Regions from separate parts of the Rhodopseudomonas sp. NSM genome, predicted to be linked through region 1. Evidence: predicted binding sites of a transcription regulator. Region 1 holds the regulator's gene; each other region holds the start of a gene.
The links. The regulator PhoB, encoded in region 1, activates phosphate uptake and scavenging genes when phosphate is short. The targets are predictions, from matches to a motif close to TGTCATNNANCTGTCAT.
Positions count from the first base shown of each region.

Region 2: a site for PhoB is predicted at 1,587-1,603, ahead of phnC (phosphonate ABC transporter ATP-binding protein). Genes of this name have one in related genera too.
Region 3: a site for PhoB is predicted at 1,530-1,546, ahead of ACTZWT_RS12015 (esterase-like activity of phytase family protein). Genes of this name have one in related genera too.
Region 4: a site for PhoB is predicted at 1,972-1,988, ahead of phnC (phosphonate ABC transporter ATP-binding protein). Genes of this name have one in related genera too.

Region 1 is NZ_JBQTCH010000011.1:7,888-11,093, reverse strand. It holds gene pstB (phosphate ABC transporter ATP-binding protein PstB) at 1-633, shown strand, start outside; gene phoU (phosphate signaling complex protein PhoU) at 659-1,375, shown strand; gene phoB (phosphate regulon transcriptional regulator PhoB) at 1,437-2,138, shown strand; gene ACTZWT_RS22600 (GcrA family cell cycle regulator) at 2,685-3,194, opposite strand.
Region 2 is NZ_JBQTCH010000001.1:766,637-769,842, reverse strand. It holds gene phnD (phosphonate ABC transporter substrate-binding protein) at 1-563, opposite strand, end outside; gene phnC (phosphonate ABC transporter ATP-binding protein) at 666-1,490, opposite strand; gene ACTZWT_RS03455 (transferase hexapeptide repeat family protein) at 1,664-2,329, shown strand; gene ACTZWT_RS03450 (alpha-D-ribose 1-methylphosphonate 5-triphosphate diphosphatase) at 2,326-3,206, shown strand, end outside.
Region 3 is NZ_JBQTCH010000004.1:9,575-12,780, reverse strand. It holds gene ACTZWT_RS12015 (esterase-like activity of phytase family protein) at 121-1,476, opposite strand; gene ACTZWT_RS12010 (DMT family transporter) at 1,617-2,555, opposite strand; gene ACTZWT_RS12005 (metal-dependent phosphohydrolase) at 2,767-3,206, opposite strand, start outside.
Region 4 is NZ_JBQTCH010000002.1:622,801-626,006, reverse strand. It holds gene arsH (arsenical resistance protein ArsH) at 1-601, shown strand, start outside; gene ACTZWT_RS07250 (ArsO family NAD(P)H-dependent flavin-containing monooxygenase) at 598-1,683, shown strand; gene phnC (phosphonate ABC transporter ATP-binding protein) at 2,074-2,847, shown strand; gene phnD (phosphate/phosphite/phosphonate ABC transporter substrate-binding protein) at 2,870-3,206, shown strand, end outside.

The DNA of each region.
Region 1 (3,206 bases):
GGCAAATCCACCCTGCTGCGGGTGTTCAACCGGATGTACGACCTCTACCCCGGCCAGCGTGCCGAGGGACAGGTGATGCTCGATGGCCACAACGTCCTCGATGCGAAGCTCGACCTCAATCTGCTGCGGGCGCGGGTCGGCATGGTGTTCCAGAAGCCGACGCCGTTTCCGATGACGATCTACGAGAACATCGCCTTCGGCATCCGGCTGTACGAGAAGATCTCGAAGTCGGAGATGGACGGCCGGGTCGAGAAGGCGCTGCGCGGCGGCGCGCTGTGGAACGAGGTCAAGGACAAGCTCAGCGCCTCGGGGCTCAGCCTGTCCGGCGGCCAGCAGCAGCGTCTGTGCATCGCCCGCACCATCGCGGTGCGGCCGGAAGTCATCCTGTTCGACGAGCCGTGCTCGGCGCTCGACCCGATCTCGACCGCGAAGATCGAGGAACTGATCGACGAATTGAAGGAAGACTACACCATCGCCATCGTCACCCACAACATGCAGCAGGCGGCGCGCGTCTCGGAATCGACCGCCTTCATGTATCTCGGCGAACTGATCGAGTTCGGTCCGACCAACAAGATCTTCACCTCGCCGAACGACCGGCGCACCCAGGACTACATCACCGGCCGGTTCGGCTGACGCGCCACGCGCGAGGAGAATGGACATGGGCTTCGAACACACCACCAAGGCGTTCGACGGCGACCTGCAGGAACTGACGCGGATGGTCGCGGAGATGGGCGGGCTGGCCGAACGCCAGATCGTCGATTCGGTCGATGCACTGGTCCGGCGCGACGTCGCGCTCGGCGCCCGCGTCGTCACCGCCGATGCCGAGATCGACCAGATGCAGCGCGTCATCGAGGAGCACGCCGTGCTGACGATCGCGCGGCGGCAGCCGATGGCGGTCGACCTGCGCGAGATCGTCGGCGCGATGCGCGTCGCCACCGATCTCGAGCGGATCGGCGATTTGTCGAAGAACATCGGCAAGCGGGTCAACGCGATCGACAGCGATTTCCATCCGCTGAAGCTGATCCGCGGCCTCGAACACATGACCGATCTGGTGCAGTCGCAGGTCAAGGCGGTGCTCGACGCCTACACCGCGCACGACCTGCCGGCGGCGATGGTGGTGTGGAACGGCGACGAGGAAGTCGACGCGATCTGCACCTCGCTGTTCCGCGAACTCCTGACCTACATGATGGAAGATCCGCGCAACATCTCGTTCTGCATTCACCTGATGTTCTGCGCCAAGAACATCGAGCGGATCGGCGATCATGCCACCAACATCGCCGAGACCGTGTTCTACATGGTCGAGGGCCAGCAGATTCTGGACAAGCGACCGAAGGGCGACGTGACCACCTTCGCCAACGCGACGCCGGGCAACTGACGCGTATCAGCGGGGCGCAGATCGCGCCCCGGATCCGCTCGACTGAAGACGAGGACGATACATGGGTGCGCGCATTCTGGTGGTCGAAGACGAGGAAGCGCTGACCACGCTGCTGCGGTACAATCTCGAATCCGACGGTTACGACGTCGAAACCGTCGCCCGTGGCGACGACGCCGATACGCGCATGAAGGAGCGGCTGCCGGATCTGGTGGTGCTGGACTGGATGCTGCCCGGCCTGTCCGGCATCGAGCTGTGCCGCCGGCTGCGGGCGCGGACCGACACCAAGCAGTTGCCGATCATCATGCTGACCGCGCGCGGCGAGGAGAGCGAGCGCGTCCGCGGCCTCGCCACCGGCGCCGACGACTACATCGTCAAGCCGTTCTCGGTGCCGGAGCTGCTGGCGCGGGTCAAGGGCCTGTTGCGCCGCGCCGCGCCGGAGCGGCTCGCCACCGTGCTGACCTATGGCGACCTCGAGCTCGACCGCGACAAGCGCCGCGTCGCGCGCTCGGGCCGGCCGATCGATCTCGGCCCGACCGAATATCGCCTGCTCGAATTCTTCCTCGAACATCCCGGCCGGGTGTTCAGCCGCGAGCAGCTGCTCGACGGCGTCTGGGGCCGCGACATCTACATCGACGAGCGCACCGTCGACGTCCATATCGGGCGCCTGCGCAAGCTGCTCAATCCCGGCCGCGAGCAGGACCCGATCCGCACCGTGCGCGGCGCCGGCTACGCGCTCGACGACCGCTTCGCCAAGGTGGAGTAGTTTGCCCACCCTACGGCTCGGCTGATCCTGCGCCGGCTCGGCCGCACATCTCAGCTGTCATCCTCCGCGAAGGCGGAGGATCCAGTATTCCCAGGCGCTGCTGAGTGATAACGACGCGCCCTGCGGCGCTGGCAACTCCATCACAGCCGCCCTGCGATACTGGGTCGCCCGGTCGAGCCGGGCGATGACGGGCTGTTGTACCTCGGGCGCTGCGGCTACGCGCGGCGAGCTGTTAGCAACCTGTAGGGTGGGCAAAGCGCAGCGTGCCCACCATCAGCTCGTCAGGTGATCCGCGGGGGAACGTCGCTCCGCGACTTCGCCCACCCTGCGGCTACTAAGCGCCGCTGACGGCTTCGTCTGCAACTGTCCCGACGATCGTCATCCTCCGCGAAAGCGGAGGATCCAGTATTGCAGAGTGGTGGTGATAAGTGCTGACGCTCGGGGTTACTGGGTCTCCCGGTCGAGCCGGGCGAAGACCGTCGGGAGCGGCGAGCCCGGCGAGGACGGCGCTGCGCGGCGGCGGCAATGCTCCGCGCAGAGGAGCGATTACCGCGTCGGCTTCGACTGCTGGCGGCGGCGGTCGCCGACCGGCTGGTAGGCGATCCGCGAATGATGCGAGCAATAGGGCAGGCCGGGCAGCGACTTGCCGCCGCAGAAGAAAAACTCCGGGCTCGACGGATCGCCGACCGGCCAGTGGCAGGTGGCCTCGTTGAGCTCCAGCAGCGACAGCCGTTGGTTCATCGGCACCACATTGTCGAAGGCGACCGGATCGGGCTCGGCCTCGACTTCGAACACATGCGCCAGCGCGGTATTGCCGCGCGCCACCGGCCGCGTCACCCGCATCATGTGCTGGGCGGGGCGCGCCTTGCGCGGCCGCGGCGCCGCCGAGGACGGGCTCTTGGCCCGGCCCGACAGGCCGAGGCGGTGAACCTTGCCGATCACGGCGTTGCGCGTCACATTGCCGAGCTCCGCGGCAATTTGACTCGCCGACAGTCCGCCTTCCCAGAGTTTCTTCAATTGCTCGACGCGCTCGTCGGTCCAGGTCAATGCCGTCATCGTCTCAATCCC
Region 2 (3,206 bases), on a different contig from region 1:
ACGCCGATCACGGCGTTCTCGTGGCTGCCGGCGTAGATCACCTTGCCGAAGAACTTGTCCGGATCGATCGACAGCTTGTTCATCTCGAAGCGGGGGACGTTGTTGCCCGAGGTCGAATTCGGATCGACCAGGCAAAGGTTCTTGCCCTTCAGGTCCTGAATGCTCTTGTAGGGCGACTCCGTCTTCACGTAGAGGACCGAGTAGTACCCTTTGCTGCCGTCATTGTTCACTTCGATGGCGAAAGGTTCGACCTTGGCGCCGATCAGATAGGCGCGGGCATAGGATGCCGGACCGTACATCGCGATCTGGATGTTCCCGGAGCGCTGGCCTTCGATCACGGCGGCATAGTCGTTGGCGATCCGCAGCGTCACCTTGGTGCCGAGCTTCTTCGACAGATACTCCGTCAGCGGCGTCCAGCGGGTGGTGGTGCCAGAGGCGTTCTCGTCCGGCACCTTGCCGAACACCAGTTCCGGATATTTCGACTTCCAATCCTGGGCCGGAGCGGCCGAGGCGGTCAAAGCCAGCGCGAGGGCGCCTGCGAGAACGGTGCTGAACTTGATCATGGTGTGACGGGCCTTTTCGGGTGGACATGAACGGCAAGCCTCGAACGATGCTTCGAACGAGGGTGAGGTGATGCGCGATCGGGGGCGGCTCTTGCCGCCGGTTCATCCGGTGGCGACGGCCTGGGCGTAAGCGGGCAGGGCGGGCAAGGTGGGAACGACCGGCGCGTGATGGTCTGCACCCATGACGTCGTTGGCTTCGAGATCGTACAGCTCCCGCGCGACCCGGTCGGTGAGTTCGGCCGGCGCGCCATCGAACACCACGCGTCCGGCCGCCATCCCGATCAGCCGATCGCAGTAGACCCGCGCCAGATCGAGCGAGTGCAGATTGCAGATCACGGTGATGCCGAAGTGCTTGTTGATGCGCAGCAGCGCATCCATCACGATCTTGGTGTTGCGGGGATCGAGCGACGCGATCGGCTCGTCGGACAGCACGATGTCCGGCTGCTGCACCAGCGCCCGCGCGATCGCGACCCGTTGCTGCTGGCCGCCGGACAATTGGTCGGCGCGCTGCGCTGCGAAAGGCGCCATGTCGAACTGATCCAGCGCCGACATCGCCAGCGCGCGATCCTTCTCCGGCCAGGCCTGCGCCAGCGACCGCCAGGCGGGCATATGCGCCAGCCGTCCCATCAGCACGTTGGTCAACACGTCGAGCCGGCCGACGAGATTGAACTGCTGAAAGATCATGGCGGACCGCGCCCGCCACTGGCGGAGTTCACGGCCCTGCAGCGCGGTGACGTCGACGCCCTCGAACAGAATGCGGCCTTCGGAAGGCTCCGCAAGCCTGTTCAGCATCCGCAACAAGGTCGATTTGCCGGCGCCGGATCGGCCGATCACGCCGATGAAGCTGCCGCGCTCGATGGCGAAGGAAGCGTTGTCCACGGCGGCATGGTTGCCGAACCGGCAGGTGAGACCTTCAACTACCAGCATGCGCTGCTCCTGGAGCTTGTTGAGCATATCGGTAGCGCTGCTATTTTGCAGGCGTGTGACAACGGCGCGGCTCTGCCGTTATGCACAGCATGTGCGTGTCATCCCGACGTCACGACGTCGTCACCAAGTCCGCCGAAGAACCTCAGCCTCGACAAACCGGATGCGGGGATTCAATGGTCGCAAAAATGCTCTCTGTCGAACCGACGGTGGATCCCTCGGCCCGGCTTCACGAGGTGAAGCTCGGCGCCTATTGCGAGGTCGGAGCGCGCACGATCCTGAACGAGGTGGCGATGGACGATTACTCCTACGTCGTCAACGACTCGCAGATCACCTATTCGAGCATCGGCAAATTCTGCTCGATCGCGGCGATGACCCGGATCAATCCCGGCAATCATCCGATGCATCGCGCGACGCAGGCGCATTTCACCTATCGCGCCAGCGCGTATTTCGAGGGCGAGAGCGACGATGCGGAGTTCTTCGCCTGGCGCCGCGCCCACCATGTCCATATCGGCCACGACGTCTGGATCGGCCATGGCGCGATCGTGCTGCCTGGCCGCAACATCGGCACCGGCGCGGTGGTCGCCGCCGGCGCGATCGTCACCCGCGACGTGCCGGCCTATACGATCGTCGCCGGCAATCCGGCGCGGCCGATCCGGCGGCGGTTTCCGGAAGTCGTCGCCGAGCGGTTGGCCGAGCTGGCGTGGTGGGATTGGGGGCATGAGGCGCTGCGCCTGGCACTGCCGGATTTTCGCCAGTTGGCGGTGGAGGAATTCCTCGACAAATACGAAGCCGCCGCGAAAATGCGGCGGGGATCGCGCAGCAAGGACGTGACGGCATGACCGACATCCTGATCGAAGGCGGCCGCACGCTGCTCGGCGACGAGCTGTCGGAAGCCTCGCTCGAGAGTTCGGGCGGGGTGATCGCGGCTGCGGGTTCGAGTTCGCGTCATCCCGCGATCCGGATCGACGCGCGCGGGTTGCTGGTGCTGCCCGGCATCGTCGATTTGCACGGCGACGCGTTCGAGCGGCAGATGATGCCGCGGCCGGGCGTCGATTTCCCGATCGACGTCGCGCTGGCGGACAGCGATCGGCAGGCGGTTGCCAACGGCATCACCACGATGTTCCACGCCGTGACATGGTCGTGGGAGCCGGGGCTGCGCAGCGCCGCCAATGCTCGGCGGATGCTCGACGCGATCGACGTCACCCGGCCGCGGCTCGCCGTCGATACGCGTATCCACCTGCGCCACGAGGCTTTCAATCTCGATGCCGTCGAGGAGATCGCCCAATGGATCGGCGACGGCCGCGTCGATCTGTTCGCGTTCAACGATCACATGGATTCGACGCTCGCGGATCTGTCGCGTCCGCATCGGCGCGCCCGCATGGTGGAACGCACCGGCCTGTCCGGCGAGGAGTTCGACCGGCTGGTCGAACGCGTCGCGTCGCGGACCGCCGAGGTGCCGGACGCCATCGCGCGGCTCGCCGCCTGCGCGCGCGACGCCGGGCTGCCGATGCTGTCGCATGACGACGACACGCCGGCGATGCGTCGGGGCTTCCGCTCGCTCGGCGTCCGCATCGCCGAATTCCCGACCACCGAGGAGACCGCGCGGGATGCCGCCGCGGCCGGCGACTTCATCGTGTTCGGCGCGCCGAATGTCGTGCGCGGCGGCAGCCATACCGGCTGGACCAAAGCGGCGGACATGATCGCCAAGGGGCTGTG
Region 3 (3,206 bases), on a different contig from region 1:
CGCGGCAGTGAAGCTCTCTTCTCGCAAGAGAGGGGGCCTTTCGTCGGACCTGTCCGGCGAAAGGCGGGGGAGGGGTTGCGTCCCAGGAGTCGCAACCCCTCGCCCGACGTCGTTGGCGACTTACTTCGCCTTCAGAAAATCGGCGACTTCCAGCAGCACGAATTCGTTGTCGTCGGCCTTGTTGGGATCGCGGCTCGACGAGAACGGCAGGTTGTTGTCGTTGCCGACGATGATGTGGCGGTCGTCGACCTTGTCGACGTTCTCGATGGTGAAGAACGGGAACGCCAGCGCGCCGTCGGTCAGGGGCTTCTTCGCCTTCTTGTCCGGATCGCGGATCTTCAGCAGCTCGATATAGCCGACCTTGCGCACCGGCATGCCGGCGTTGGCGTCGGTCAGCTCGATCTTCACGATCCGCTTGAATTTCGGCAGGTCCGGGAAGCAGTCGGTGCCGCGGGTGCCGGCGGCGCAGGCCTTGTCGGGCGTGCCTTCGCCGTCGTCGCGCTCGATGATCAGGCCGTGGGTGGCGTCGATCATGTTGAAGTCGCCGATGGCGTGGCCGTTCTGCTCGAACACGTAGTACCAGAACCGGCCGGTGAATTTTTCGGCGGCGACGTCGAATTCGAGAATTCGCGCGGCTTCCTTGCCGTCGACCTTCTCGATGTCCTTCTTGGCGGGATCGAACAGCGCGCCTTCGAACAGCGGATACAGATACTTGCCGTCCTTCGACGCCGCGAAGCCTTCAAAGCCCTTGGTGCGGCGCAGGTTGACATTGGTGTAACCGCCGACGATCGCGCCCGGCGACTGCACCGCCCAATGGTCCGGCGAGCGCACCGGCTTGCCGTCCGCCATGGTCTCGAACACCGCCAGCACCTTGCCGGTCATATCGGCCTTGATGATGTAGGGGCCGAACTCCTCGCCGATCCAGAAATGGTCGCCGATGACCTGAAAGCCCTCGGTGTCGAAATCGGCGCCGGTCAGATAGCGCTTGTCGGTGCTCTCGTGGAGAATCCGGAACGGGATCTTCTTGTCGGGATCGTGCAGGAACACGGTCTCCTGCCGCTCGATCTTGCCGCTGGTCCAGTCGATCTTGTGGCGGTTCAGATACAGCATCGAGTCGGCGGAATTGTAGCGCGAGCCGGAGCCGTTGTCGGTCAGCACCCAGAAGCTGCCATCGGGCATGGTCTTGATGCCGGAATGGCCCTGCAGCGGCTGGCCCTTGAACGGCAGCGACACGCCGGTCGGGCGCTCCTTGGATTTGCCCATCACGGTGCCGACGGCGTCGACCCGCTTGCCGGTGGTGTACTTGCCGGCGTTTTTCAGATCGGCGGGCGCATCCGCCGGCGCGTCGATGAACGATTCCGCGGGCAGCACGGCGTGACCCGCCAGCGTGGCCGTGAACTCGCCTTCTGATTGCGCCAGCGCGGCGGACGACGCCAGCGCCAGAATCGTGACGGAACCAAGCATCAGTTTTCGCATGGCGAGCCTCCTGTGTTTGAGCCGGACTTGTGGCGGGTCCGGATCACAGGCCGCTGACGGTTCGATGAAACCGCGGTGACGGTCGATGCGGCGAACCGCCGGCGAGCGGGCCGTTGCTCGCAAAGTGTGATGTTACGCCGTCATCGCCGCGCGGCGATGAACACGCCGGCGACCACCATCGCGTAGCCCGCGAGGTGAAACAGTTCCGGCTTCTCGCCGAGCAGCACGATCGCCATCACCGAGCCGAACACCGGCATCAGATGCAGGAACGGCGCGGAGCGGTTCGGCCCGATCAGCGCGACGCCGCGGTTGAAGCACAGATAGGCCAGCGCCGACGGGAAGATCACCACATAGGCCAGCGCCGACGCGGTGAGCCAGTCGGCGCTCGGTCGGACGCCGGCGGCATACTCGGCCAGCGCGAACGGCAGCAGCAACAGCGCGCCGCCGCCGGTGGTGACCACGAGCAGCGACAGCGGATGCGTCACCGGCCGCTTCGGCATCATCGCCGAATACAGCCCGAAGGCGCACAGCGCGCCCGCGACCATCAGGTCGCCGCGGTTGAGGTCGATCCCGGCCAAAGCCAGCAGGTCGCCGCGCAGGATGATGGTGAGCACGCCGAGCAGCGACAGCGCGATGCCGATCGTCTGCATCCAGGTCAGCCGCACCCCGAACAGCAGCAGCGACCACAGCGCCACGAACAGCGGCCCCGACGATTGCATCAGCAGCGCGTTCAGCGCCTGGGTGAATTGCAGGCCCCAATAGGCCAGTGCGTTGTTGATCGCAAAGCCGGTCGCCGACAGCACGATCATCAGGACCCAATGCGCCCGCAGCCTGCGCCAGTCGCGCCGCAGATGCGGCCAGGCGAACGGCAGCAGCAGCAGCATCGCGCCGACCCAGCGCACGCACGACAACGTCACCGGCGGCACGTGCCCGGCGACGGCGCGCGCCAGCACGATGTTGCCCGCCCAGAACAGCGAGGTCAGGCTGAGCAGCAGGTGAGGCTGGTTGGCGAGCCAGCCGAAGGCCGTGCGGAAGAAAGAGATCAAGCGGAGCGATCTGTTCGAGTGAGGCGCAGCCATGCCCGAAAAACGCAGCCCGGCAAAGAGCCGCGGCGGAATGCAGGGCATGCATGGGCACCCGGCGCGCGCATGAGCCGCTCTCGCCCGTCATTCCGGGGCGCGCGCAGCGCGAACCCGGAATCCCGCGCTGTTCATCGTCCGGCCGCGCGGACCGCCGTCAGATTCCGGGTTCGCGAGCTTCGCTGGCGCCCCGGAATGACGGGGCGCGGCGCTATTTCTGCGGGCCCGACAGCCGGATGTCGCGTTCGGCGCGGAACACGTTGCTGTAGAGGCTGGCGATCCATTGCTGGCCGCCGGCGGTGGCGTTGAGGTAGCGGATCGCGGTCTGGACGTGCGGCGCGACGCTGTTCCAGTAGAACTGCGGATACAGATTGATCAGGTCGGCCGGCGAGCCGTAGCCAAGCTGGCGGTTCAGGCCGGCTTCCTCGAACTCGTAGTACAGCGCATTGGCCTTGCGGATATAGGCCGGGTCTCCGAGCTGGCCGATCAGATCGGCGGCGCGCAGCAGCGCCGCATCTTCCCCGCATTGTTCGCCGTCGGCCGGCATCTGCGGCGGGAATCGCGTGCCCTCGATCGCGCAGGCGATCCGCCCGGCGTCGAGTTCTGCGATGCCGCCGATCCGCTGCATCACGAACAGCTTCGAGCGGTCGA
Region 4 (3,206 bases), on a different contig from region 1:
GGCTACCGAGGAGGCCGCTCGATTGCTCCGCCTGTTCGGCGCCGAGGTCCGCATCTTCGATCCCTCGGACATGCCGTTCCCGGACCAGATCCCCGGTGACGACCATCCCGCGATCCACGAATTGCGCGAGCACGCGATGTGGTCCGAGGGAATGGTCTGGTGCAGCCCCGAGCGGCACGGCACGGTCACGGGTTTGATGAAGGCGCAGATCGACAACCTGCCGCTCAACATGGGCGGGATGCGCCCGACCCAGGGGCGCACGCTCGCCGTGATGCAGGTGTCGGGCGGCTCGCAGAGCTTCAATGCAGTGAACACGCTTCGGCTGCTGGGCCGATGGATGCGGATGATCACGATCCCCAATCAGTCGAGCGTCGCCATGGCCTATCAGGAGTTCGACGATGCCGGGAGAATGAAGCCCTCGGGCTACTACGATCGCATCGTCGACCTGATGGAGGAGTTGGTCCGCTTCACGATCCTCACTCGCCCCCACGCGACGCGTCTCGTCGACCGCTACTCGGAACGCAAGGCGAGCGGAAAAGCCTTGGACCCGGCAAACGACCTTTCGGCGATCGCAATCGCTCCGCAGACGCGTTCCCGATGAGCCGCGCCGATCATGATGTCGTCGTGATCGGAGGCGGGCAGGCGGGTCTTGCCGTGGCCTATTATCTCCGCCGCGCCGAGATCGATTTCGTCGTGCTGAATGCCGATGACCGTCCCGGCGGCGCCTGGCTTCACACTTGGGAGTCCCTGCGCCTGTTCTCACCTGCAGGCTACAGTTCGCTTCCCGGCTGGCCGATGCCATCGAGCCGGACTGCAGGATTCCCGACACGCGATGAAGTGATCGACTATCTGACGCGCTACGAGGAACGCTATCGGCTTCCGATCGAGCGGCCCTGCGATGTCCGATCCGTGGAACGCGATGGCGAACTGCTGCGTCTCGAGTTCGAGGATCGACGCAGCATCACGGCGCGTGCAGTCGTCAGTGCCACTGGCACCTGGCGCGCACCTTACATTCCAGCCTATGCCGACCGCGACCGCTTTCGCGGCGTTCAGCTGCACTCGGCGGACTACCAAAACCCCGATCCGTTTGTGGGTAAGCGAGTGCTGATCGTGGGCGGCGGCAACTCCGGTGCGCAAATTCTCGCGGAGGTCAGCGAGGGGGCCGAGACGGTCTGGGTCACCCGCAAGGATCCGGTTTTTCTGCCCGATGATGTCGACGGCCGCGTTTTGTTCGAGCGCGCGAGCGCAAGGGTGCCGGGAGACTTCGACCCGGCTGCCAACACCACGCTGGGCGACATCGTCATGGTGCCTCCTGTGAAAGCGGCGAGAGATCGGGGCGTTCTCAATGCGGTCCGACCGTTCGAGCGCTTCACGGAGAGCGGCGTGGTTTGGCGGGATGGAAGTGAGAGTCGGCACGACGCCGTGCTGTGGTGCACGGGCTTTCGACCTGCGACCGATCACCTGCGCTCGCTTGGCGTCGTCGAATCCGATGGACGCATCGAGGTCGTTGATCAGCGGTCTGTCAAGGAGCCCCGGCTTTGGCTGGCGGGCTATGGAAACTGGACGGGTGCCGCCTCCGCGACGCTGATCGGGGCAGGGCGCACGGCGCGCGAACTGGTCCCACGGATCAGCGCTGCTCTTGCCGAAGCCAAGTCTTCCCCGGACCTCGACGGACGAACTTGAGCGACGTCGAACCATTTGAATGAGGATTGTACGGCGCGTGACGATGGAAGTCGTCGCTGCTGATCGAGAGTGAATGCGTCGCGCCGAACGCTACAGTTGGCTGCAGGCTAGATGCCTTACGCGATATCGGAAGCGAAGCCAGTGAGTCGCCCAGGTTGTAAGTGATCTTGCCGGCGGCACGATGAGCTCGATGGATACGGCTGCATTCCCTCGGGCGTGCGGGTCGACGACGCGATTCCGCGGCAAGACGAGTCGTAACAAGACTTTCGATCGATGCGACGGTCGCGATGTCATTTCCTTGTAGCAAAGCCCCCGTATGAAGATGCCGAACGAAGCGCATGAATGTTCGGTTTTATCGAACAGCGCGCGGTGTCGGATCGGTGAGGCTCCATGCTGTCCAGTCGCGAAATCTGCGTCACCTATGCCAACGGCGTGGTCGCGCTCGAGCCGACCACGCTATCGTTCGAGCGCGGCAGCTTCGTCGTGTTGTTGGGCAGTTCGGGTGCTGGCAAGTCGACGTTGCTCAGGGCGCTGAACGGGCTTGTCCGTCCCCGCTCGGGCGATGTCCTCGGCAGTGACGGCAAATCCATTTTCGCCAGCGCTGCGGCGCTGCGCTCGCATCGGCGTCGCACCGCCATGGTGTTCCAGCAGCATCACCTCATCGGGCGCCTGAGTATTCTGAAGAATGTGCTGATGGGCCGATTGGCGCATCATTCGTCGCTGCGGTCCCTGCTGCCGTTGCCGAAGGCGGACCGGATGGTCGCACTCGAGGCACTGGATCGCGTCGGCTTGGCGGCGCGGGCGCTGGAGCGCGCCGACCAGATTTCCGGCGGCCAGCAGCAGCGAGTCGGTATCGCCCGCGCCATGGCGCAGAATCCGGATATCATTCTCGCCGACGAGCCTGTCGCCAGTCTCGACCCCGCCACGGCGTTTCAGGTGCTATCCGATCTTCACCGGATTTGCCGCGAGGACGGCATCACGACCGTGGTCAGCCTGCATCAGGTGGAGCTGGCCCGGCAGTTCGCGGATCGAATCTGTGCGCTGGTTCAGGGGCGGGTCGTGTTCGATGGCGCGCCCTCCGCCTTGAGCGACATCAAGCTCGACGCCATCTACGGCGCCTCGAATTCCTCGACGAACAGCTCCTTCGCGCTTGCCGCCGAATAACCCATCCAAACGGGAGAACATCATGAATCGCCGTCAGTTCCTGCTTGTCAGCACCGCCCTCGGCTTGTCCGCCCTGTCGACGCCGGTGCTGGCCGACAAGACCAACCCCGAAAAGCTGCGCGTTGCGCTGCTCCCCGATGAGAACGCCGCGACCCTGATCCAGAATGCGCAGCCGCTGAAGGCGTATCTCGAGCAGACCCTCGGCAAGCCGGTCGAGATCATTGTAACGACGGACTATTCGTCGATGATCGAGGCGATGCGTTTCGGTCGGATCGAGGTCGCGTATTTCGGGCCGTTCTCCTACGTGCTCGCCAAATCCAAGGCGCCGGAGATCGAGCCGTTCGCGGTCGGCGTGGAAA